Regions from separate parts of the Nonomuraea sp. NPDC050556 genome, predicted to be linked through region 2. Evidence: predicted binding sites of a transcription regulator. Region 2 holds the regulator's gene; the other holds the start of a gene.
What was found. The regulator HrcA, encoded in region 2, represses chaperone genes, less so after heat shock. The targets are predictions, from matches to a motif close to TTGGCACTCTCNNNNNGAGAGTGCCAA.
Positions count from the first base shown of each region.

Region 1: a site for HrcA is predicted at 7,806-7,832, ahead of groL (chaperonin GroEL). Genes of this name have one in related genera too.

Region 1 covers NZ_JBITGU010000006.1:704,361-714,470, forward strand. Annotated here, with positions in the region: gene ACIBG8_RS50040 (DNA repair helicase XPB) at 1-1,074, shown strand, start outside; gene ACIBG8_RS50045 (HelD family protein) at 1,993-3,996, shown strand; gene ACIBG8_RS50050 (GNAT family N-acetyltransferase) at 3,993-4,409, shown strand; gene ACIBG8_RS50055 (choice-of-anchor P family protein) at 4,443-5,147, opposite strand; gene ACIBG8_RS50060 (L,D-transpeptidase) at 5,171-5,902, opposite strand; gene groL (chaperonin GroEL) at 6,031-7,659, opposite strand; gene ACIBG8_RS50070 (Kazal-type serine protease inhibitor family protein) at 7,924-8,142, shown strand; gene ACIBG8_RS50075 (cold-shock protein) at 8,271-8,471, opposite strand; gene ACIBG8_RS50080 (MoaD/ThiS family protein) at 8,676-8,951, opposite strand; gene thrC (threonine synthase) at 8,975-10,110, opposite strand, start outside.
Region 2 covers NZ_JBITGU010000008.1:2,225-12,334, forward strand. Annotated here, with positions in the region: gene ACIBG8_RS52180 (hypothetical protein) at 1-225, opposite strand, end outside; gene ACIBG8_RS52185 (hypothetical protein) at 279-899, opposite strand; gene hrcA (heat-inducible transcriptional repressor HrcA) at 1,036-2,055, shown strand; gene dnaJ (molecular chaperone DnaJ) at 2,067-3,206, shown strand; gene ACIBG8_RS52200 (GTP-binding protein) at 3,193-3,750, opposite strand; gene ACIBG8_RS52205 (DUF742 domain-containing protein) at 3,734-4,180, opposite strand; gene ACIBG8_RS52210 (roadblock/LC7 domain-containing protein) at 4,174-4,593, opposite strand; gene ACIBG8_RS52215 (nitrate- and nitrite sensing domain-containing protein) at 4,590-6,773, opposite strand; gene ACIBG8_RS52220 (16S rRNA (uracil(1498)-N(3))-methyltransferase) at 6,889-7,617, shown strand; gene ACIBG8_RS52225 (hypothetical protein) at 7,618-8,232, opposite strand; gene ACIBG8_RS52230 (SigE family RNA polymerase sigma factor) at 8,229-8,708, opposite strand; gene ACIBG8_RS52235 (histidine triad nucleotide-binding protein) at 9,297-9,641, shown strand; gene ACIBG8_RS52240 (PhoH family protein) at 9,736-10,110, shown strand, end outside.

The sequences.
Region 1 (10,110 bases), on a different contig from region 2:
GCCTTCTGGCACGGCGGCTCGGGCGTCGTCGTGCTCCCCTGTGGCGCAGGCAAGACCATCGTCGGCGCGGCCGCGATGGCGCGCGCCGAGGCCACGACGCTGATCCTGGTCACCAACACGGTCAGCGCCCACCAGTGGAAGCAGGAGCTGCTCAAGCGCACCTCGCTGACCGAGGACGAGATCGGCGAGTACTCCGGCACCAGGAAGGAGATCCGCCCGGTCACCATCGCCACCTACCAGGTGATGACGACCAAGCGGAAGGGCGTCTACGCGCACCTGGAGCTGTTCGACGCGCGCGACTGGGGCCTGATCGTGTACGACGAGGTCCACCTGCTGCCCGCACCCATCTTCCGCATGACGGCGGACCTCCAGGCACGGCGGCGCGTGGGCCTGACGGCGACGCTGGTGCGCGAGGACGGGCGGGAGGGGGACGTGTTCTCCCTCATCGGCCCCAAGCGCTACGACGCGCCCTGGAAGGAGATGGAGAACCAGGGCTGGATCGCGCCTGCCGACTGTGTCGAGGTGCGGGTCACGCTGTCGGACGAGGAACGGCTCGCGTACGCGATGGCCGAGTCCGACGAGCGGTACCGGTTCGCATCCACCACGCCGTCGAAGACGACGGTGACGGAGGCGCTGGTGCGCAAGCATCTCGGGGAGCAGGTGCTGGTGATCGGGCAGTACATCGACCAGCTCGACGAGCTGGGCGAGCATCTCAACGCGCCGATCATCAAGGGCGAGACGCGGATCAAGGAGCGGGAGCGGCTGTATCAGGCGTTCCGCGACAAGGAGATCCAGGTGCTCGTGGTGTCCAAGGTGGCGAACTTCTCGATCGACCTGCCTGAGGCGGCGGTGGCCATCCAGGTGTCGGGGACGTTCGGGTCGCGTCAGGAGGAGGCGCAGCGGCTGGGCCGCGTGTTGCGTCCCAAGGCTGACGGCGGCGGGGCGCGGTTCTACACGGTGGTGAGCAGGGACACGGTGGACCAGGAGTTCGCGGCGCACCGGCAGCGGTTCCTGGCGGAGCAAGGGTACGCGTACCAGATCATCGACGCCGACGACGTCCTCGGCGGCGTCTGACCCACCCACCGCAAGAGGGTCATTCCCTGCGGGCGTCTCCAGCGGGTGCGACCTCATGGACAGATATGACCCCTGGAGGGGCATGACCCCCGCGGGGTGAGACGCCTGTGAGGGTGACCACTCGCGCGGGGTGCCGCCTTTCGGGAGGCGCGCGCCCTTTAGAGGGTGACTCCCTTTGGGAGGCGCGCTCCTCTGGGAGGCGCGCCCCTTGAGGCGGGGTGGCCCCCTCGGGGAGGCGCGCCCCCTATGGAGGGTGGCTCCCTCGCGGAGGCGCGCCCTCCCGCTGGGGTGGGTCCGTAACAAGAGAGCCTGGCCGTATGCGTACGGCCAGGCTCATCACGCGCGGAAAGAGATCACGCGTGTCAGGTCCACGAGGTTCCGCGGGCCGTCGTCATCAAACCACCCCCCTCACCAGCGCATGCACCACGTGCAGCGACATACCCCAATGATCCGTCAAATCCACCGGACATGCCCGGATATTTCGGGATTTTGTATGGGTTCACCCCACAAGCAACCCGCCCACGAACAAGACGCCCTCAGCGACGATCCATGACGCGACCCCAACCCCCATGAACCGATTGAACGCCACCGCATCCCGTCGCGCAGCCGGAACAACCCAGGCGGCAGCCGTACAACACGCAGCCAAAACCGCAAACAACCCCGAAAACGTAGAAACAGCCCCCAAGCGATCCTCGCAAGCGCCCCGAAGCTCCCCGTCCGCGCAGAACGCCTCCAGCCCCCACCCGGCGAACACCGACAACCCCCACAACGCGGCAAGAAGGAAGCTCGCGACAGTGGGGATGACCGGGGAGATGCTCAGCCGCACAGTCCCCCTCTACCCCCGATAAATGTTTTGGAAGCCTTCCCAGGTCGCGGCTAAGCTGGTCGGCTTCGCTGCCTTAGATCGAGGGATTTCGCATGCCCGGACACCAGCTCGCCCCCGACATACCCATCGACGTCCTCGCCGCGGAACAGGCCCACCTGGCCCAGTCCAGAGCCGCCCTGCAAGCCATGCGCGAGCACGCCCAGTCCCTCTCCTCGGACGCGGCGGGCGACTGGGTCTCCCAGCAGATCCTCCAGTCGCTGCTCGACCAGCGGGTGGCTGCCCTCGCCGACCACCCCGACACCCCGCTCTTCTTCGGCCGCCTCGAGCGCGACGCCGACGACGACCTCCCGACCACCATCTACGTCGGCCGCCGCCACGTGCACGACGGCGGCAGCAAGCCGCTCGTCATCGACTGGCGCGCCCCGGTCTCCCGCGCCTTCTACCAGGCCAGCCCGTCCGACCCGATGGGCGTCGCGCTGCGCCGCAGGTTCGGCTACCACGGCGGCAAGCTGACCGCCTTCGAGGACGAGCCGCTCGACCAGGGCGCCGACCTCGGTCCCTCGAAGATCCTGACCGAGGAGATCGAGCGGCCGCGCACCGGCCCGATGCGCGACATCGTGGCCACCATCCAGCCGGACCAGGACGAGATCGTCCGCGCCGCCCTCACCCAGACCGTCTGCGTCCAGGGCGCCCCCGGCACCGGCAAGACGGCCGTCGGCCTGCACCGCGCCGCCTACCTGCTGTTCACCCACCGCGAGCGGCTCGCCCGCGCCGGTGTGATGATCGTCGGGCCGAACCGCGCGTTCCTCTCCTACATCTCCTCCGTGCTGCCCGCGCTGGGCGAGGTCAAGGTCGACCAGACGACCGTGGCCGACCTGCTCGGCGCCTTCGACGCGCCCGAGGACCCGGCCGTGGCCGCCGTGAAGGGCGACGCCAGGATGGCCGCAGTCCTGGAGCGGGCGCTGTGGCAGCACATCGTGAAGCCCGAAGAGGGGCTGATGTACACCAGGGGCGTGCACCGCTTCCGCGTCGCCGACTACGAGGTGCGCGAGATCGTCGCCTCGCTGCGCGGCACGACCCGCTACGGCCCCGGGCGGGCCGCGCTGGCGCAGCGGCTGGCGCACCAGGTGCTGGTCCGCATGGAGCAGCGCGGCGACTCCCCCGACGACCGGGTGCAGGACGCCGTGGCCCGCTCCAAGCCGGTCAAGGACCTCGTCGAGTCGGTGTGGCCGAAGCTGACCGCACAGCAGGTGCTGTTCCGGCTGCTGTCCGACGCCGAGTTCCTCGCCAAGGCGGCCAAGTCGGACCTGTCGGCCGAGGAGCAGGAGATGCTGCTCTGGAAGAAGCCCTACCGGGGGTGGAAGTCCGCCAAGTGGTCGGCTGCCGACGCGGCGCTGCTCGACGAGCTCGACGACCTGATCGAGCGCACGCCCTCGATGGGCCACCTCGTGGTGGACGAGGCGCAGGACCTGTCGGAGATGCAGCTGCGCGCTCTGGGACGGCGTTGCCGTACCGGCTCGGCCACCGTCCTCGGCGACCTCGCCCAGGGCACCACGCCGTGGTCGACCACGTCGTGGGAGTCGGTGCTCAAGCATCTGGGACAGGACGCGGGCGAGGTCACCGAGCTGACGCTCGGCTTCCGCGTGCCGCGCGAGGTGCTCGACTACGCGGCCCAGCTGCTTCCGTCCGTCGCGCCCGGCCTCGCGCCGCCGCAGTCCCTCCGCCCCGGCCTGGGCTCTCTGTCGGTACGGCAGGGCGGCCAGGTGGCCGACGCCGTGCGGGACGCGCTGAGCCGCGAGGGGTCGATCGGCGTGATCGTTCCCGACGCGCTGGTGAGTACGGTGTCCTCGGCGCTCGACGGCGTCGGCCACGCCGTACTCGGGCCTGACTCCACCGAGGAGCACCGCGTGCTGGTCATCCCGGCGACGCTGGCCAAGGGTCTGGAGTACGACCACGTGATCGTCGTGGAGCCCGCGGACATCGTCGAGGCGGAGCCGCGCGGCCTGGCCAGGCTCTACGTCGTCCTGACCCGAGCGGTAACCTCGCTTACCGTGTTGCACGAGAAGCCGCTGCCCGCGCAGCTGGGCCAGGCATGAAGATCCGTTTCGCCGCCGCGGACGAGATCCCGGCGATCATGAAGTTCTGGGTCGAGGCCGCCGAGGGCACCGACCGCCACGACTCCCCCGACAAGGTGCTCGCCCTGCTCGACCGCGACCCGGAGGCCCTCCTGGTCGCCGAGCTCGACGGCGAGGTCGTCGGCACGCTCATCGCCGGGTGGGACGGGTGGCGCGCGCACCTCTACCGCCTGGCCGTCCATCCCGGGCACCGGCGCAAGGGGATCGGCGGCCGCCTCATCGCGGCCGCCGAAGCCCGCTTCGCCACGTTCGGCGCCTTCCGCGCCGACGCCATGGTGCTCGACGACAACACCCTGGCCCACCACGCGTGGGACGCGGCCGGCTACGCCAGGCAGCCCCAGTGGGGCCGCTGGGTCAAACCCCTCACCTCTTAACACGGGTGAGGGGTTCTCAGAGGAACGCCCCGGTCAGCCCGCGACGGGCAGCTTGACGTTCGCGGGGACCGGGATCTCCGCCTTGGGCAGGTCGGCCACCTTGTCCAGGATGGAGTCCTTCGGCGCGACGGCCTCGGTGACCGTCGTCGTCTCCGTGCGGGCGCGCGGCGCCTGACGGCCGCCACAGGTCACGGAGGCCAGGTTGATCGACTCGCTCCTGCCGCCGCCGAGCGGGATCGCCAGAGCCAGCCCGGTGACCGTCAGGCTGCCGTCCGCGTGCCGTACCTGCTTGTTGAGCGTCACCGACGCCGTGCCCAGCCCGGCCACCCGCAGCGGGACGGTCGTGTTGGCAGCCGGGGTCAGGTCGATCGCGGTGCCGCCGACGGTCATCCCGGCCACCTTGGTGGAGCCCGCGCCGCGCGAGCAGCGGGCGGCGACCGCGTCCGCGGTGATCGCCGAGTCGAGCGCGTCCACACCGGCCGCGCTCGACCTGGCCCGCCCCTCCTTGGCCACCACCTTGAGCACGCTGGCCTTGACCAGCTTCTCCGTCGAGTGGGTCACGAGGTTCAGCCGCGAGGTGCCGCCGTCAGCCGAGGTGACGGACGGCAGCGCCGGGATCGCCACCGGCCCGCTGGCCGCCAGGCCGAACGCGCTGGCCGGGTCGTTCGCCGCGCTCGCCGGAGTCCAGATGCCCAACGCCATGCCCGTCGTCATGGCGGTCACCATCAGAGTCTTCATCCGCATTGCATTTCCCCCAGAAACTAGTACGTGATGAGCACGAGGGTGCCGAGCGGCACCTTCGCCAGTGCGCGCAGCGCCGAGGACGGCACCCGCACGCATCCGTGACTGACCGCCCTGCCGAACGCCGAGCGCCTGGGCCATCCGTGCAGCGCGACCGTGCCTGGGCCGCCGCCGTAGGTGTCCAGGCTCTCGGAATGCGTCCCCGTCGGCAGGACCAGCCGGCCTCTCGCGTCCAGCGAGGCCAGGACGAACGTGCGCCCGACCGGGGTGCGGGTCCCCGGCGCGCCGACGGCCACCCGCCAGCGCCGCACGACCCTGCCGTCCCTGTGCAGGGTGAGCCGCCGCTCGCTCCTGTCCACGGTGATCAGGTGGGTGGTGCGGGAGAACCGCAGGCCCGTCTCGCTCCTGCGTACCCATCCGGTGGACCGGTTGGGCCTGGACGGCAGCAGGACGCGGATCCACCCGGGCGACTCGGCCACCACGGGGACCCAGGTCGGGTTGCCGAGCTGGGTGTCCGGCAGTACGGCCACGGCCGGCCCGTCTGGGCCGGTATGCACCCGGACGGGAGCGTCCGGGTGCATGAGCGTGCCCGTGGTCACGGCGAAGGGCGCGGAGTCACGCGGGAGCCCCTCGATCGTGGCCTGCGTGGTCGCCGGCGGCAGGGGCCCGGCCTCCGCGTAGGAGGCGCTTCCCGCCAGCAGCAGGACCGTCGACGCGAGGACCCCGGCCCGCCGTACCCGTAGTCGAGACACGCCGAGGACGCTAGCCCGCGGCGCCGGACGGGCGCGGTGGCTAGGGCCAAGGTTTACGGAGGGATGGAAACAGAGAGAGGCGGCCCCCGGAAGATCCGGGAGCCGCCTCTTCTTCGTTCAGGCGGGACTTAGAAGTCCATGTCGCCGCCGCCGGGCATGCCGCCCGGGGCCGGGGAGTTCTTCTCCGGCTTCTCGGCGATGACAGCCTCGGTCGTGAGGAACAGCGCCGCGATGGAAGCGGCGTTCTGCAGCGCGGAGCGCGTCACCTTGGCGGGGTCGAGAATTCCGGCCTCGAACATGTTGACGTACTCGCCCGTGGCGGCGTTGAGGCCCTCACCTGGGGTCAGGTTGCGAACCTTCTCCACCACGACGCCGCCCTCGAGGCCGGCGTTGATCGCGATCTGCTTCAGCGGCTCCTCGAGAGCCTTCTTCACGATCGCCGCACCGGTGGCCTCGTCACCCAGGAGCTCGAGCTTGTCGAACGCCTTGGTGCCGGCCTGCAGCAGCGCCACGCCGCCGCCGGGGACGATGCCCTCCTCGACGGCCGCCTTCGCGTTGCGAACGGCGTCCTCGATGCGGTGCTTGCGCTCCTTGAGCTCGACCTCGGTGGCCGCGCCCGCCTTGATGACGGCGACGCCGCCGGCGAGCTTGGCGAGGCGCTCCTGGAGCTTCTCACGGTCGTAGTCGGAGTCGGTGCGCTCGATCTCGGCGCGGATCTCGTTGACCCGGCCGGAGATGGAGTCGGCGTCACCGGCGCCGTCGACGATCGTCGTCTCGTCCTTGGTGACGACCACCTTGCGGGCGCGGCCCAGCAGGTCGAGGGTGGCGGTCTCCAGCTTGAGCCCGACCTCCTCGGCGATGACCTGACCACCGGTCAGGATCGCGATGTCGGCCAGCATGGCCTTGCGACGGTCGCCGAAGCCCGGCGCCTTGACGGCGACGGAGCGGAACAGACCGCGGATCTTGTTGACGACCAGGGTGGCGAGAGCCTCGCCCTCGACGTCCTCAGCGATGATCAGCAGCGGCTTGCCGGACTGCACGACCTTGTCGAGCAGCGGCAGCAGGTCCTTGTTGGCGGAGACCTTGCTGTTGACGATCAGGATGTACGGGTCTTCGAGAACGGCCTCCATGCGGTCGGAGTCCGTGACGAAGTACATCGAGATCAGGCCCTTGTCGAAGCGCATGCCCTCGGTGAGCTCAAGCTCGAGGCCGAAGGTGTTGCTCTCCTCGACGGTGATGACACCTTCCTTGCCGACCTTGTCCATCGCCTCGGCGATCATCTCGCCGATCTGCGTGTCACCGGCGGAAATGGAGGCGGTCGACGCGATCTGCGCCTTGGTCTCCACGTCCTTGGCAAGCTTGGAGAGCTCCTCGCTGACGCGCTCGACGGCAGCCTCGATGCCCTTCTTCAGAGCCATCGGGTTGGCGCCGGCTGCCACGTTGCGCAGGCCCTCGCGGACCAGCGCCTGGGCGAGCACGGTGGCGGTGGTGGTGCCGTCACCCGCGACGTCGTCCGTCTTCTTGGCGACTTCCTTGACCAGCTCGGCGCCGATCTTCTCCCACGGGTCCTCGAGCTCGATCTCCTTGGCGATGGAAACACCATCGTTGGTGATCGTGGGGGCGCCCCACTTCTTCTCCAGCACGACGTTTCGGCCCTTGGGGCCGAGGGTCACCTTGACGGCGTCGGCGAGCTGGTTCATACCGCGCTCGAGACCGCGCCGGGCTTCCTCGTCAAACGCGATCATCTTGGCTGCCATAAGGCTAGACCTCCCAGATGCAGGGTGGCTTAAGTTGAACCGAGACGTTGCCCGCGACGGCATTTGTGCACGGCCTGCTCGATGTAGGTCGTGCACTTGGACCTGCATCTCCGTGCGGCAGGTCCCAGCGTCTCGATCCAATTGTGCTGGCACTCTCGGACAGAGAGTGCCAACGAACTGTTTAGCACTCTACCTGGTCGAGTGCAAGCCGAAGCCGGTCGTCGCTTCATACGTACGGTGACCTTTTGATTACACTATGTCCCTATGAAACGACTACTCGGCGGTTTCGCGCTGGCCCTCTTCGTGCTCACCGCTCCTGCGTACGCATCAGAGCCGTGCATCTGCACCAAGGAGTACAACCCCGTCGTCGGCACCGACGGCAAGACCTACTCCAACCCCTGCATGGCCGCCTGCGCGGGGGTCGAGCCGAAGAAGAGTTGCCCGTTCAGCGCCGTCCCGCCGGTGACGGGCACCTACCAGTAGACCTTCAGGCACGAGGACGCCAGGGCCCCGTGAAGGGCCCTGGCGTTTTCGAGTCGACGAAGGTGATGTGGCAGATCCCCACGGACTGCGTTGCCGCGTGAGCTGCCGGTGCATACCCGTTACATGATTCAGACCGCCCGGACAGCCTCGGCCTGAGGCCCCTTCTGTCCTTGGGTGATCTCGAACTCGACCCGCTGGCCCTGTTCGAGAGACCGATAGCCATCCATCATGATCGCTGAGTAATGGACGAACACATCTTTACCACCGTCTACCGCGATGAAGCCATAGCCCTTGTCCGCGTTGAACCACTTGACGGTGCCCTGCGCCACTTTCCGACTCCTCTTACTGGGCTCCGGACCCCACCCATTCCACCCGCGAGATCCGTGGTCGCCCTGACATATGGGTAAATCACGCCAGAACAACCGCCCTCGACCATACCTTCGTCATGCCGTAGGGCAACAGAGTCAATTTTTTGTTGAATATAAAAGTAAGGCGCCCACCGGGAAGCCCGGGGGCGCCTGGGATGCGGGGCTTCAGCCGCCCGCCACCGCCGGAATGATGGAGATCTGTGCGCCTTCGGGAGTGACAGTGTCGAGACCCTCCGCGAAACGGACATCCTCTTCACCAACATAAACGTTGACAAAACGGCGAATCTTGCCCGATTCATCCAGAATTCGCGCCCCGATCCCCGGATAGTCGGCATCGAGCTTCTGAAGCACGTCGCGAAGCGTCGCGCCCTCTCCGCCGACCTCGGCCTTGCTGCCGGTGTAGGTCCGCAGAATGGTGGGAATCCGCACAGAAACACTCATGGTTAACTCGCCTTTCGTTGTTGTCAGAGAGCCGCGCGGAACGCGTCGAGCGAGGGCTTGATCACTGCGCTGGGCCGGGCCGTCGAGGCCACGGCGTCGAGCGTCTTGAGGCCGTCACCGGTGTTGAGCACCACGGTCTCCAGCGAGGGATCGATCTGGCCCGTCTCGGCGAGCTTCTTCAGCACTCCGACGGTGACCCCGCCGGCCGTCTCGGCGAAGATGCCCTCCGTGGAGGCCAGCAGCCTGATCGCGTCGACGATCTCGGGGTCGGTGACGTCCTCCACGGCCCCACCGGTACGACGGGCGATGTCGAGCACGTAGGGCCCGTCAGCGGGATTGCCGATCGCCAGCGACTTGGCGATGGTGTCCGGCTTGACCGGCTGGACGACGTCGTGTCCCGCCTTGTAGGCGGCCGACACCGGCGAGCAGCCCAGGGCCTGCGCCGCGAAGATCTTGTAAGGCGCGTCCTCGACCAGCCCGAGCGCGATCAGCTCCTTGAACCCCTTGTCGATCTTCGTCAGCTGCGACCCTGAGGCCACGGGGACGATGATCTGCTCGGGCAGGCGCCAGCCGAGCTGCTCGGCGATCTCGTAGGCCAGCGTCTTGGATCCCTCCGCGTAGTAAGGGCGCAGGTTGACGTTGACGAAGCCCCACTTGTCACCCAGCGGGTCGCCGATCAGCTCCGAGCAGAAGCGGTTGACCTCGTCGTAGGTGCCGTCGATGCCGACGAGCGTGCCGCCGAACACCCGGGCCATCGCGATCTTCGCCTGCTCCAGGTCGGCGGGGATGAACACGCAGGCGTCGAGCCCGGCGCGGGCGGCGGCGGCGGTGACCGCGCCGGCCAGGTTGCCGGTGGAGGAGCAGGATAGGGTGTGGAAGCCGAAGTTGCGCGCCGCCTCGACGGCGATCGCGACCACGCGGTCCTTGAAGGAGTGGGTGGGGTTGCCCGAGTCGTCCTTGACGTGCAGGGACTTGAAGCCGAGCTCCTTGCCCAGGTTGTCGGCCTTGACGAGCTTCGTCCAGCCGGGGTTCATGTTCCGCTTCGACGCGACGTCGACGGGAACGGGGAGGAGCGAGCGGTAACGCCAGATGTTGGCGGGGCCCGACTCGATCTGCGAGCGGGTCACCGTACCGAAGTCGTAGGCCACCTCGAGTGGCC
Region 2 (10,110 bases):
GCCGTAAGGAGGCTGCTGCCCGTAGGGGCCTGAGGGCGGCTGGCCGTAGGGGCCTGAGGGCGGCTGACCGTAGGGCTGGGGCTGGCCGTAAGGCGGCGGTGGCGGCTGCTGGGGCGGCGGGCCGTACTGCTGCGGAGGTCCGTATTGCGGAGGCTGCCCGTACGGCGGGCGCTCGTCAGGGTTGACGCGCCGGGTCGGGTCGCCCGGTGGTGGTTCGACGGTCATGTCAAGAAGTGTGGGCCCTTGGGCTTGTAGCCCGCTAGCAGGTGAATTGCGGATCATCGTCCCATCGCCCTGCGGTTCTGCCCCCGGCGCACCACCACGAGCACGTTCACCACGCCGGCCGCGACCAGCAGCCCGACCGGCACGCCCAGCATCACGGCCTTGTAGAAGCCGTTGGCCGCCGAGGCCTCCCTGGCGTCGGCAGCGCTGTCCCGGGAGACGCCGAACCGGCCCGTGTAGTCGTCGGCCGTGCACGTCACCTGGTAGTCGCCCTTCACCGGCACCTTGAGGGTGAACTCCCGCATCCAGAACGTCCCGTTGCCCGCGGCGATCTGGCTGCCCGACGCGACCGGGCTGGCGGTGCCGCCCTTGACCGTGCACGCGGTCTCCATCGGGAAGGCGTCCGCGTAGATGCCGGGCCCGTCGGCCGGGTCGAGGGTGACCGTCACGGTCTGCCCGCTGGAGAACGTCGAGGTGGGCGCGGACCCGAGCAGGCTGGTGGCCGTGGTGGTGAACACGCCGATCAGCCCGAAGACGAACGCGCCCGCGCCGATCAGCACGGCGGCGACCCAGGCGCCGACGATCCAGCCGACGCTCGGCTTGATCGGCGGAACCGGCGTGAAAACGGGCGGCGGGCCGTAGTGCGGCCCGTAAGGATGGGGGGGACCGTAGGTCATGAGCGCAGTCTGCGATCGACCGGTTGCGTTTCCCTGTCAGGACGCTTTATCGCACCTTGCGGGCGAGAGCCGTACACTTGGCACTCGGGAACACAGAGTGCTAGACCTGGCGTTTCCCTGAAAGGGAGGTGAGCACGTGCTCGATGATCGGAAACTCGCGGTGCTCCGCGCCATCGTCGAAGACTACGTGTCCACCAACGAACCGGTGGGCTCCAAGGCGCTGGCCGAGCGGCACAACCTCAACGTCTCTCCCGCGACGGTCAGGAACGACATGGCCTCGCTGGAGGAGCAGGGGTACATCACCCAGCCCCACACCAGCGCGGGCCGGGTGCCGACGGACAAGGGCTACCGGCTCTTCGTGGACAGGCTTTCCCAGGTCAAGCCGCTGTCCGGGGCTGAGCGGCGGGCCATCGAGACGTTCCTGGCCGGCGCGGTCGACCTGGACGACGTCGTCACCCGCACGGTCCGGCTGCTCGCGCAGCTGACCAGGCAGGTGGCCGTGGTGCAGTATCCGACGCTGTCGCACTCCACCGTGCGCCACGTCGAGCTGGTCCCGCTGACCGACCGCCGCGTGATGCTCGTGCTGATCACCAACACGGGCCGGGTGGAGCAGCGGGTCATCGAACTGCCTGAAGGCATAGAGGACTCGCGCGTCGCGCACCTGCGCGCCGTGCTGAACGCCTGCCTGGACGGGTGCGGGCTGGTCAACGTCCCCGACCTGGTGGCCGACCTGCCGGGACGGCTGCCCGTGGAGGACCGGCCCGCCGCGGCCACGATCCTGTCGGTGCTGCTGGAGACGCTGGTCGAGCGGCACGACGAGAAGATCGTGTTCGCCGGCGCGGCCAACCTGGCGGGAGCCGACTTCAGCAGCGGGCTGCGCGACGTGCTCGAAGCGCTGGAGGAGCAGGTCGTGCTCATGCGGCTGCTCGGTGAGACTGGAACAGACACGCCGTCCGCGCTCACCGTGCGGATCGGCTCGGAAAACCCGTATAGCGGACTCCGTGGTACGTCCATCGTCGCGACCGGATACGGTTCTGGCGACAAGCAATTGGCCCGTTTGGGCGTGCTGGGTCCGACGCGGATGGACTATCCCGTAACGATGGGCGCCGTGCGCGCAGTGGCACGCTACGTCAGCCAGATCCTGGCTGCTTCTTAAGAGGTCGATAAGTGGCAAACGACTACTACGGCACCCTCGGGGTACGCCGTGACGCCAGTCAGGACGAGATCAAGAAGGCCTACCGCAGGCTGGCTCGCGAGCTGCACCCGGACGTGAACCCCGATCCCGCGACTCAGGAGCGGTTCAAGGAGATCACGCAGGCCTACGAGGTGCTGTCCGACCCCAACAAGCGCCAGATGTACGACCTGGGCGCCGACCCCTTCGGCGGCGCGGGCGCCGGCGCGGGGGCCGGCGGCTTCGGAGCGGGCTTCCCGTTCAGCGACATCATGGACGCCTTCTTCGGCGCGGCGGGTGGTGGCCAGCGCGGCCCTCGCTCCCGCGCCCGCAGGGGACGCAACGCGACGATCAGAGTCGAGCTGGACCTGAAGGAAACCGCGTTCGGCACCACCCGCGAGCTGGTCGTCGACACGGCCGTCCTATGCGAGGTCTGCTCCGGCGCGGGCACCGCGCCGGGCACGCACCCCGACACCTGTGACATGTGCAGCGGGCGCGGCGAGATCTCCCAGGTCACCAGGTCCTTCCTGGGCCAGGTCATGACCTCGCGGCCCTGCCCGCAGTGCGGCGGCTTCGGCTCGATCATCCGCCACCCCTGCCAGGAGTGCTCGGGCGACGGCCGCGTGCGGACCCGCCGTACGATCAAGGTCCGCATCCCGGCCGGCGTCGAGGACGGCACGCACATCCAGCTCGCCGGCGAGGGCGAGGTCGGTCCCGGCGGTGGCCCGCCCGGAGACCTGTTCCTGGAGATCGTCGAGCGTCCGCACGAGATCTTCGAGCGCCGCGGCGACGACCTGCACTGCACCGTGCAGATCCCGATGACGGCTGCCGCGCTGGGCACGATCCTGACCGTGGAGACGCTCGACGGCGCCGAGGAGATCGACGTACGGCCGGGCACCCAGTCCGGCCAGGTCATCTCGATGTTCGGGCGCGGCGTGCAGCGGCTCAACGAGTCGGGGCGCGGCGACCTGCTCATCCACGTGAACGTGGAGACGCCGAACAAGCTGGAGCCCGCGCAGGAGGAGCTCCTGCGCGAGCTGGCCAAGCTACGGGGCGAGGAGCGCCCGCCGGGCAAGTTCGCCCCGGGTCAGCAGGGCTTCTTCTCCCGGCTGAGAGACGCGTTCAACGGGCGATGATGTCGTCGAGGAGGACCACGATGGCCTCCTTGACGGACTCCCTGTCCCGGGCGTCGCACTCGACGAACGGTACGGCGTCGCCGACGCCCAGGGCGTCGCGCACCTCGGCCAGGTCGAACCGCGCGGCGCCCTCGAAGGTGTTCACCGCCACGGTGAACGCCATCTGCCGCTCCTCGAAGTAGTCGATCGCCGGGTAGCAGTGGTCGATCCTGCGCGTGTCGACCAGCACGATCGCGCCCAGCGCGCCGTCGACCAGGTCGTCCCACAGGAAGGCGAACCGCTCCTGCCCCGGCGTGCCGAACAGGTAGAGGACGATGTCGCCCTTGAGGGTGACCCGCCCGAAGTCGAAGGCGACCGTGGTCGTGGTCTTCTCCTCCACCCCGAACAGGTCGTCGACGTCGGCGGCCACCTCGGTCATGGCCGCCTCGGTGGTCAGCGGCTCGATCTCGGAGATCGACCCGACGAACGTGGTCTTGCCGACGCCGAAGCCGCCCGCGACGACGATCTTCGCGGAGAGTGTGCTGACGTCAGAGTGAACGGACACCGTCACGGATCCTTTCCAGCAGGTCACGCGAGGGAACCTCGCCAAGGGTCACGTGGGCGTGCGGCACCAGCAGGCGCTCGGACACCAGGTCGGCGATGAGCACGCGGGCCACGCCGATCGGCACCTTCAGCGCGGCGGACACCTCGGCCACCGACAGGGGCCGCTGGCACAGGCGCACGATCTGCCCGCGCTCGAAGCCGAGCGGCGCCACCAGGGCGGCGGGCGCCGCGGTCACCAGGGTCTCCATGCGCAGCCGGTCGTCGACCGGCCTGGTGCGGCCGCCGGTGATGATGAAGGGGCGCAGCACGTCCCCGTCCGACTCGACGATCTCCGGCTGGCGCTCCTGCGCGCCCGGCCACCTGGCCGGCTGCTCGTAACGCACGTTGATCATGCGCGGGTCGGGCAGCCGGTGGTCGGGATCGTTCAGCATGGCAGCGCGCTCTTCAGCGAGGCGATCATCTGCGGCGTGAGCAGGTCGCCCGCCCGGTCGCAGAGCACCGCCATCTCGTGCCCCACCAGGCCCAGGTCGCAGCTGCCCGTGGCCAGCACGCCCAGGCAGCTGCCGTCGGAGATGACCGATACCAGCAGGAAGCCCTTGTTCATCTCGACCATGACGAGCCGCAGCCCGTCGAAGCCGTACTTGCGCGCCGCGCTCTTCGACAGGCTGGCCAGCCCGGACACGATGGCCGCGAGCTGCTCGCCGCCCTCCCTGGTCAGGCCGTCCGACATGGCCATGAGCAGCCCGTCGGAGGAGACGGCCACCGCGTCGGAGACGCCGTCGGTGCCCCTGACGAAGTTGGCCAGCAGCCAGTTGAAGTTCTGCGTCTCCGTGGTGCCGTTCATCGGCCTTCCTCCCCTTCACGCACCCCTGACCGGAAAGAGTCGAGCATCGTCCTGACCCGTTCCGGCGACCGTTCCGGGACCGTCTCGCTCACCAGGGCCGCGTAGACGGGCTCGTCGGCGCGGCGGTGGGTGCGCGTGCGCGGCACGCGCCGCACCAGGCCGTTGGCCGTGGTCCCCTGCGCCGCTTCGGGTTCCGGTTCGGGTTCCGGCGGGGGCGCCGGCGCTGGTACTGGGGTGACGGACACGAGGACCCGCTCCTGTTCAGGCTCCTTGGCCGGTACGGCTTCGCGCACCAGCAGCTCGGCGGGCAGCACCACCCGGGCGGTGATGCCGTTGAGCGGCGACTCGTGCAGCCACACCCGCACCCCGAGGCGTTCTGCCAGCCGGCCGACCACGTAATGGCCCAGGTAGCGCGTCGGCGCCACCAGGAAGCTCTGCTCGCCGCGCAGCCTGGCGTTGGCCGTGCCGAGCTCCTCCACGGTCATGCCCAGGCCCTGGTCGACGATGGCGACGTGGTACTCGCCGCCGTCCATCCTGGCCTGGATCTCCACGCTCTGGTCGGGCGGGGAGAACACCAGCGCGTTCTCCACCAGCTCGGCCACGAGGTGTGCCACCTCGGCGACGACGGGGCCCCTGATCATCGCGTCGTCGACCCTGCGCAGCACCACGCGCCGGTAGTCCTCCACCTCGGCCAGCGCCGAGCGCAGCACGTCGCCCACGGCGACCGGCTCGGACGAGCGGCGCGGGCTGCGCTCGCCGACCAGGACCAGGAGGCTCTCGGCGTTCCTGCGCATGCGGGTGGCCAGGTGGTCGAGCTCGAAGAGGTTGGCCAGCGCGTTGGGATCGGACTCGTCGCGCTCCAGCGCGGTGATGAAGCCGAGCTGGCGGCGCACGAGGTTCTGGTTGCGCCTGCCGAGGTTGGCGAGCGACTCCGCGGTGTTCCTGCGGAGCACGGCCTGCTCAGCGGCCAGCCGTACCGCGGTCTCGTGCACGTTCTGCAGGGCGCCGGCCACCTCGGCGAACTCGTCGTCGCGCGCGGTCAGCGGCGAGTCGAAGCCCAGCCGCTCCGGCTCCTCCCCGTCGGGGGCCGCCTGGATGCGCGCCACCGCCTCGGGCAGCCCGCGCTCGGCCACGTCGTTGGCCTCGCCGGTCAGCTGGCGCAGCGGGCGCAGGATGGCCCGCGAGGTCACGATGGCCAGCAGGACCGCGCCGAGCAGCAGGGTGACCACGATGATGACCAGCGCGACCAGGCGCTGCGTGTCGCGTTCCCTGTTGTCCACGGCCAGCGCCCTGACGTCGTCGCCGGTGGCGCGCTGCACGTCGCGCAGTGCGTCGATGTAGGCGGTGATCGCCGTGTACCAGGCGCGCGGGCTGACGTTCAGGCGCTGTCCCGCGGAACCTGCCACGGCGCGCAGCTCCATCGAGGCGGTCGTGGTGGCCGGGTGGCCCTGCTGGGCGAGGCTCAGCGCGCCGGTCTGCTTCTGCGTACCCAGGCGGTTGAACCGGTCGAAGGCGTCGATCTTGGCGGCGCGGATCTCCAGGAACCGGACGTACTCCTCGGAGGTGAACGAACCGGCGGCGAAGGCGCCGTTGACCGTGGCGCGCTCCTGGCCGGTGGACTCCTTGGCGCGGCTGAGCGCCTCCAGCGCCTGCAGCCCGCGCACCAGGCCGGGGTCGCTCCTGCCCACGTCCACGCTGAACGACGCGTCGATGATCGCGCCGATCGTGGTGGTGAAGAAGCCGAAGGCCTCCTGCTTGGTGGTGGCCCTGGCATCGGCCGCCGCGCGCAGCGAGGCGAGCGAGGACAGGCGCTCCAGCGCGGTGCGCACCTCGCCCACGCCTGGCACGGTCTGGTCGGCCAGCAGCGGGTTCAGCGCCGTCCGCGCCTTGTCCGTGGTGGCGCGCTGACCGTCGAGGTCGGTGCGGAAGCGCGCCTCGCCGCCGAGCAGGCCGACGGTCAGCCCGCGCTCGCGCTGCAGCGAGTGGACCAGCTCCTGGCTGGCCAGCACGAGGTCGACGTGGCGCGCGGTGGCGTCGGCGTCGGTCCTGGCGTTGATCTGCGCGGCCACGCCCGCGCCTGCGACGCTGATCAGCAGGATCGTCGGGATGGCGAGGATCACGCTCAGCCTCGCCCTGATCGACTGCGGCCAGTGGAGGCGTCTGCGGTGGCGTGCGCTCATTCTGGGCATCGGCAGCCCCTCATAGAGTGACGTCGGAGAGCGTTTACGGTATTGCTTGCGTGTTCATTTGGCTACCGATTGTAAGAATCCGGATATTACTGAGAGGTGAGAACCTGTGACGGTGCCGGTATTTCTGGCCAGTGACCTGGGGGTTTCCGGGGAGATCGTCCTGGACGGTCCCGAGGGGCGGCACGCGGCAGCCGTGCGCCGGATGCGGGTGGGGGAGCGGCTCGACCTGACCGACGGGGCGGGGGCCGTCGCCGAGTGCGAGGTGCTGGAGGCGCTGAAGGACTCGCTGCGGCTGTCGGTCTCGCGGCGCTACGTCGTGGAGCCGCCGGCGGTGCGGCTGGTCGTCGTGCAGGGGCTGCCCAAGGGGGACCGGGGAGAACTGGCCGTCGAGATGATGACCGAGGCCGGGGTCGACGTGATCGTGCCCTGGGCGGCCGCGCGGTGCGTGACGCAGTGGAAGGGCGACCGGGCGGACAAGGCCCTGGCGCGGTGGCGGTCCACGGCACGGGAGGCGGGCAAGCAGGCCAGGCGGTTCCACCTGCCGTCCGTGCCGCCGCTGATGTCCACCGGGCAGGTGGCGTCGTTGCTGGGGGAGGCGGCGCTGGGGGTGGTGCTGCACGAGGAGGCCGCGTCCGGGCTGGCGTCCCTCGCGCTGCCCGCGGCCGGTGACGTCGTGCTCGTGGTGGGGCCTGAAGGGGGGATCTCGCGCGAGGAGATCGACGCGTTCACGGCGGCGAAAGCCGTACCCGCCCTGCTCGGGCCCACGGTGCTGCGGACCTCGACCGCCGGGGTGGCGGCGGCGGCCGTGGTCATGGCCCGCACCGGGCGTTGGTGATCAGCCTCCGTTGGGGCTGATGGGGGTCGCGTCGGTCACCGAGGGAGCCGGGTCCTCAGGCGGGCACTCCTCGGCGGGGCACGTCGGGGTCGGCTCGTCCGTGGGGGTCGCCGACGGGGTCGGCGTCGGTGTTTCTCCCGGGCAGTCCTCGGTCGCCGGCTCCTCGGCGGCCGTCGGGCACGGGGTGGAGGTCGGCGTCGGGGTGGGAGCGGGCTTCTTGGTGGACTCGGCGGTCTCCGCGGGCAGCGGGGGCGTCGAGTCCGGCGTGACCACCATCACCGGCGGGGACTGGCCCCGCTGGGTGTTCTTGGGCGTCTGGGGCCTGCTGGTGGACGACTTGTTCGGCGGCGGGGTGGCGGACTCGGTGTGGCCCAGGATCTCGGTGGGGACCACGTTCTCGCGCAGCTCGGGAACGATCATGACGATCGTGCCCGCCACCAGGACGGCGCTCGCCGCGGCCGCGCCCGCACGCCACCAGAACAGGTTGCGGACGCCCCGGCGGTCGATCCGCGCGCGGATGATCTCCAGGCCTTCGGGAGAAGGCACGACCGCGTCCGCCTCCGCGCGGAGCACACGGCGCAGGATGTCGCCGTGCTCGTCGGGGGACAGGGTCATGACATCTTCTCCAGGACAGATCGCAGTGCGGCCATGCCACGTGCGGTGTGGCTCTTGACCGCGCCCTTGCTGATGCCCATCGCGTGGGCGATCTCCGCTTCCGACAGATCACCGTAATAGCGAAGGACAAGCGCCTCTCTCTGTCGCGCTGGCAGGGACCTTAGCGCCTCGATCACGGCAGAACGTTCAAGTTCGCCGATCGCGCCGTTTTCGGCGCTCGGGGCGTCGGGCAGGCCCTTGGGTGCGTACTTCTCGACGACCGCGCGGTGACGCAGCACGGAACGGGACCGGTTGACGACAGATTGCCGCAGGTAGGCGAGTGCTTTGTCGGGGTCGCGTAATCTGCGCCAGGCGCCATGGATGGCGACGAACGCATCCTGCACGACTTCCTCCGCTGTTGCTATATCGCGAACTAGCAACACAGCGAGACGTACCAATGACCGAAAGTGCGCACTGTAGAGCGCAGTCACAGCCATATCGGCGTCCCACCCGACCTGCACCGCCCCCAACGACCTGTCGGCCAGAAGGGTTTCGGTGGTCACATCAGTAGGACGCTGAGCCCTCCCAGAGGGTTTACGCTCTTCCGGTTCCTTAGGGGGCATGACCCAGTCGTATCCTCGCCAGGTGGCCTCGCCCGACCCTGAATCGACGTAATTATCGGCTGAAGTGTCGCACACACACCCTAACCCGCAGGGATCTTTCTACGCACGGTGGCGTGGATTACCGATTGGCAACGAGCTCCCGTGAGCCCCGCGCCGCCTTCAGAGCGTGCTCCAGAAGAAGCCCAGCCCCGTACGGCGCGCGCCCTCCGCAGCGGCGCGCGTCTTCAGGAGGGCGGGCGTTCTTCTAAAGGAGCCTCGCCCTGTGAGGCGTGCACTCGCAAGAGGACCTGCGCTCTCAGGAGGGCGGGCGCTCTTTTGAAGGAGCCCAGCCCTGTACGGCGTGCGCTCTCAGGGGCGGCGTGCGCCCTTGAGGAAGGTTCCTGAAAAGACCTCGCACCGGGCGGCGGGAGCGCCCTGCGAGGTGGGCAACCGGGTGGGTCGGGTGGTCGATAGGGTGGGCGGGTGACGGACTGCCTCTTCTGCAAGATCGTGGCCAAGGAGATCCCGGCCACGATCGTCTACGAGAACGACAGCACGCTCGCCTTCCGCGACATCAACCCCCAGGCGCCCACCCACGTGCTGGTGGTCCCGCGCGAGCACCACGCCAACGCGCGTGCCCTCGCCGAGGCCGACGGCGGCCTCGCCGACGAGGTGCTCAAGACCGCCCACACCGTCGCCGAGCTCGACGGCGTGGCCGACTCCGGCTACCGGGTCGTGTTCAACACCGGCCCCGACGCCGGCCAGACGGTCTTCCACGTGCACGCCCATGTTCTCGGCGGGCGTAGCCTGACCTGGCCGCCCGGGTGATATTGACGGGCCCCTTCTGGCTGGTCCCGGCTACGATGGAGGCCCAGAGACACCACACCCGAGACCGGGAGGCATCAGGCCAGAAGGCCTGCCCATGTCCGAGCTAAACGAATCCCGCAGATCAGCCCCGCCATCCCGCACACAGGCGAAGGTGCTGATTCCGGACGAATACCCGATGGTCAGCCTCCTGGGCTCCCGTGACGAGCTCCTGCGCGTCATCGAGGGCGCCTTCCGCGCCGACATCCACGTCCGTGGCAATGAGATCACCATCACCGGCAGCCCCGAGGAGAGCAGCGCCGTCGTGCGCCTGTTCGAGGAGCTGGTCGAGATCGTGCGCGGCGGCGCAGAGCTGACGGCGGACGGCGTCGAGCGCAGCATCGCCATGCTCAAGATGACCTCCGACCGGCCCGCCGAGGTGCTGTCCCTCGACATCCTGTCCTCCCGCGGCCGCACCATCAGGCCCAAGACG